2 regions of the Streptomyces sp. NPDC101234 genome follow, and region 2 is predicted to be linked to the other one. Evidence: riboswitches for the same ligand, from Rfam matches in the RefSeq annotation. Region 2 holds a riboswitch; the other holds the start of a gene.
The links. Region 2 has a riboswitch for S-adenosylmethionine ahead of ACIRR9_RS27575 (ABC transporter substrate-binding protein). Riboswitches for the same ligand answer to the same signal wherever they lie in the genome.
Positions count from the first base shown of each region.

Region 1: it holds a riboswitch for S-adenosylmethionine, as region 2 does, so the genes downstream of both, ACIRR9_RS09165 (aminotransferase class V-fold PLP-dependent enzyme) here and ACIRR9_RS27575 (ABC transporter substrate-binding protein) in region 2, are expected to answer to the same signal.

Region 1 is NZ_JBIWOA010000004.1:137,383-139,574, forward strand. Features, by position in the region: gene trpD (anthranilate phosphoribosyltransferase) at 1-691, shown strand, start outside; SAM riboswitch class IV at 845-961, shown strand; gene ACIRR9_RS09165 (aminotransferase class V-fold PLP-dependent enzyme) at 1,128-2,192, shown strand, end outside.
Region 2 is NZ_JBIWOA010000015.1:239,787-241,978, reverse strand. Features, by position in the region: gene ACIRR9_RS27580 (metallophosphoesterase family protein) at 1-494, opposite strand, end outside; SAM riboswitch class IV at 658-769, shown strand; gene ACIRR9_RS27575 (ABC transporter substrate-binding protein) at 1,029-2,192, shown strand, end outside.

The DNA of each region.
Region 1 (2,192 bases), on a different contig from region 2:
CCGCGCGGCCTCCTCCGCGTCCGGGGCCTCCGACGTCCTGGAGAAGCTGGGCGTCAACCTCGACCTGACCCCGCAGCGGGTCGCCGAGGTCGCCGAGGAGGCCGGCATCACCTTCTGCTTCGCCATCAAGTTCCACCCGGCGCTGCGCTACGCGGGCGCCGCGCGCGGCCAGTTGGGCATCCGCACGGTGTTCAACATCCTCGGCCCGCTGACCAACCCCGCCCGGGTGCGGGCCCAGGCGGTCGGCGTCGCGGACCCGCGCATGGCCCCTGTCGTCGCGGGCGTCTTCGCGGAACGCGGCAACTCCTCCCTGGTCTTCCGCGGCGACGACGGTCTCGACGAACTGACGACGACCGCCACGTCCCGGGTCTGGATCGTCCGCGACGGCAAGGTCACGGAGGAGACCTTCGACCCGAGGGACGTCGGCATCGACCTGGTCCCGGTGGAGGCGCTCAGGGGTGGCGACCCGTCGTACAACGCGGAGGTCGCCCGCAGACTCCTGGACGGCGAGACCGGCCCGGTACGGGACGCGGTACTGCTGAACTCGGCGGCGGCCCTGGTCGCCCTGGACCCGGGCGCCGGGACCCTGGCCGAACAGCTCCGCGCCGGTATGGACCGGGCGGCGGAGTCCATCGACTCGGGCGCGGCCAAGCGGGCACTGGAGCGCTGGGCAGCGGCGACGCACAAGTAGGGGCCGCGGCCGCCGGGCTGAGGCGCGGTCCGGCACCGCCGGACCGCGCCGTCGCGGCTGATCGCCGTCTCGGCGGAGAAAAGAGAAACTCCCCGTCCCGTCATCCGGACAGGAGTTGCGCGGCGGCGATCACTTCCCGTACGTTTCCATCCAGGTCATGAGTGACAGTCATGAGGCCCCGGCCGACTGTCCGGCAACCCTCCGTCCGTGGCGGGGTGCCCCGGGTGAAGACCAGGTCGTAGGCAGCGAGGTCTACGGCAAGCGCGGACCCCTCGACACACCAGGGGTCCTGGTCGTACGAGGGAGCCTTCTGTGAGCAAGCGAATGCGATAGGGCGTCGAGCCCCGCCTCCGCGTACCTCTTTTTTCGCCCTTCCCCGTGCCGTCGACACACCGTCCGGCACGGCGGTCCCGCGCACCCTCACAGGAGTTCCGCCATGTCCGTCTCCACCGCTGCCTCCGGCCAGACCATTTGTGCCCCGCTGCCCGTTCTGGGACGAGATGTCACCGTCCCGCTCGTCACCGGCGGCGAGGTCACCTACGCCGCCCTCGACTACGCGGCGAGCGCCCCCGCCCTCCAGCGGGTCTGGGACGACGTGGCGGCGTACGCCCCCTACTACGGCAGCGTCCACCGCGGCGCCGGCTATCTCTCCCAGCTGTCCACGGACCTCTTCGAGAACGCCCGCCGGACCGTCGCCGGGTTCCTCGACTGCCGCCCCGACGACCAGCTGGTCTTCACCCGCTCGACGACGGACTCCCTGAACCTCCTGGCCCGCGCCCTCCCCGCCGACTGCCAGGTCTTCGTCTTCGAGACCGAGCACCACGCCTCCCTGCTGCCCTGGCAGGACGCCCGGGTCAGCTACCTCGACGCCCCGCGCACCCCGCGGCAGGCGGTGGAGACCCTGGAGCGCGCGCTGGCCGACCGCGACCCGTACGGTCCGGCCCTGGTCTGTGTCACCGGCGCCTCCAACGTCACCGGCGAGCTGTGGCCCGTACGGGAACTCGCGGCCGCCGCCCACGCGCACGGCGCCCGGATCGTCCTGGACGCCGCCCAGCTGGCCCCCCACCACCCGGTGTCCGTGCAGGACCTGGACGTCGACTGGATCGCGTTCTCCGGCCACAAGCTGTACGCCCCCTTCGGCTCCGGCGTCCTGGCCGGCCGCGCCGACTGGCTGCAGGCGGCCGAGCCGTACCTCGCGGGCGGCGGCGCCAGCCGCAGGGTCACCCGGCGCGAGGACGGGGGAGTGGCCGTGGAGTGGCATGAGAGCGCCGCCCGGCACGAGGCGGGCTCGCCCAACGTCATCGGTGCCTACTCCATCGCCTCCGCCTGCAAGGCGCTGACCGAAGCCGGCTTCGACACCCTGGTCGCCCGCGAGCGGTACCTGATCGAGAAGGTGCGGTCCGGTCTGGCCGAGGTCCCGGAGGTCCGGATCCTCTCCCTCTTCGGCGACGACGCCCCGCGCGTCGGTGTCATCTCCTTCGTCGTCGAGGGCTGGAACAGC
Region 2 (2,192 bases):
GCGCCGAGGTCCTCGTACCAGTCGTGGTTTCCGGGTATCGCGTAGATCGGCGCCGGATAGTCCTGGTAGGGACGGAAGAACTTGGTGCCGTAGTCGTCGGTGGTCCCGACCGGGTAGATCACGTCGCTCGCGATCACCGCGAAGTCGGTGTCCTGGCCCACCTTCAGAAATCCCGGCACGACGGCGTACTGGGAGTCGTCGCCCTCACCGGTGTCGCCGATCACCATGAACGAGAACCGGTCCGCCTCATGACGCCGGATCACCTTGTCGGCAGGCGCCCCGGCGGCCGCCCGCTGCGCCACCCATCGGCTGCGGGTGCGGCCGGTCGGGTCGCCGAACCAGGACGCCAGCACGCCGTTGCGGGCGGCCCACATGGTCCTCGGGTTGAACCAGAAGATCTTTTCGACGTGTTCCGGCATGAGTTGCTTGTAGGCGCCGCGTTCGGCGGAGCCCCAGCCGGCGCCTTCTGCGGTATCGCGTGAGGAGTCAGACACCGGGGCACCGTAGCAACGAGGTCCTGTCGGCGACTTGGCGCCCCGGATCCTTGGCGCGCCGGATCCTTGGCGTGCCGACCGCAACGACCGCACCGGTACGGCCCGTTCAGCCACTTGGAGACGCCCTTGACGTCGTAAGACGCGTCGATCTACGGTGAGCGCGAGCCACGAGTTCCGGTGATCAAGCCCTGGCTGGCCGGACGGCAACCCTCGACGCAGTGGGGTGCCCCAGGTGACGGCTCGGCGGATCTCTTCGGTTTCTGCAAGTGCGTTCACAGCGGCCGCGACGACGGCCAGGACCTCAGGAGGACGGCGTGGCGACTGCCCTCGTGCTGTGCTCCCGGCGCCATGTGGATCTGCTGCTGGTCTCCAGCTGTCTCTGTCACGGCTGACCTCTCTCCCAGCAGTCCCTTCCCGCGATCTCGCGCACGCGCCGAGCCCTGAGCCCTTGGCACGGTGTGCCGCCGGCTCGCGCTCCCCTCGAAGCGGAAGCAGAGATCCCTCATGGCCCGGCACAGCGACAGAACCCCCGGTTTGGCAGCGGTATCCCTCGGCGCGGCCGCCCTGTTGACCCTCACCGGCTGCACCAGCAGCAAGGACGGCAGCACGGCGGCCTCCGGCACCTCGCTCACCATCGGCACCACCGACCAGGTCACCAGCCTCGACCCGGCCGGCGCCTGGGACGCGGGCTCCGGGACGATCGAGAGCGAGGTGTACTCGACCCTCCTCAGCGTGAAGAACGGCTCGGCGGAGCCGACCCCAGACCTGGCCACGGGCATCGAACTGACCGGGCCCAAGCAGTACACGGTCACCCTGAAGAAGGGCCTGAAGTTCGCCAACGGTCATGAACTGACGTCCTCCGACGTCAAGTTCAGTTTCGACCGGGACCTGAGGATCGCCGACCAGAACGGCCCCTCCTCGCTGCTCCACAACCTCGGCTCGGTCGCCGCCCCGAACCCCACCACCGTCGTCTTCACCCTCAAGTCGGCGAACGACACCCTGTTCCCGCAGGTGCTGACCACGGCCGCCGGCTATGTCGTCGACGAACAGGTCTTCCCCGCCGACAAGATCCTCCCCGACCAGGCCATCGTGACGGCCAAGCCCTGGAACGGCCCCTACGGAGTGGCGAGTTACGACAAGAACTCGCTGGTCTCCTTCACCGCCAACACCGCCTACCAGGGCCAGCAGGGCACCCCGAAGACAAGGAACATCCAGCTCAAGTACTACACGGACGCCGGCAACCTGAAGCTGGACGTGCAGCAGGGCACCATCGACGCCGTCTACCGCACCCTCACCACCGCCGACCTGGACTCCCTCGCCAAGGAGAGGAACGTCAAGGTCCACACCGGCTCCGGCAACGGCATCCGCTACCTCGTCTTCGACTTCCAGACCCAGCCCTACGGCACGAAGACCAAGGACGCCGACAAGGAGAAGGCCCTCGCCGTCCGGCAGGCGGTGGCCGACTCGGTCGACCGCGCCCAACTCGCCCAGCAGGTCTACAAGAACAGCTACCAGCCGCTCTACAGCACCGTCCCGGACGGCCTCACCGGCGCCACCCCGTCGTACAAGTCCCGCTACGGCGACAAGAAGGGCGGCCCCGACAGGGCAGCGGCGGCGGCCCGGCTGAAGGCGGCCGGGGTGAGCACCCCCGTCACCCTCAATCTCCAGTACAACAGCGACCACTACGGCTCCTCGTCG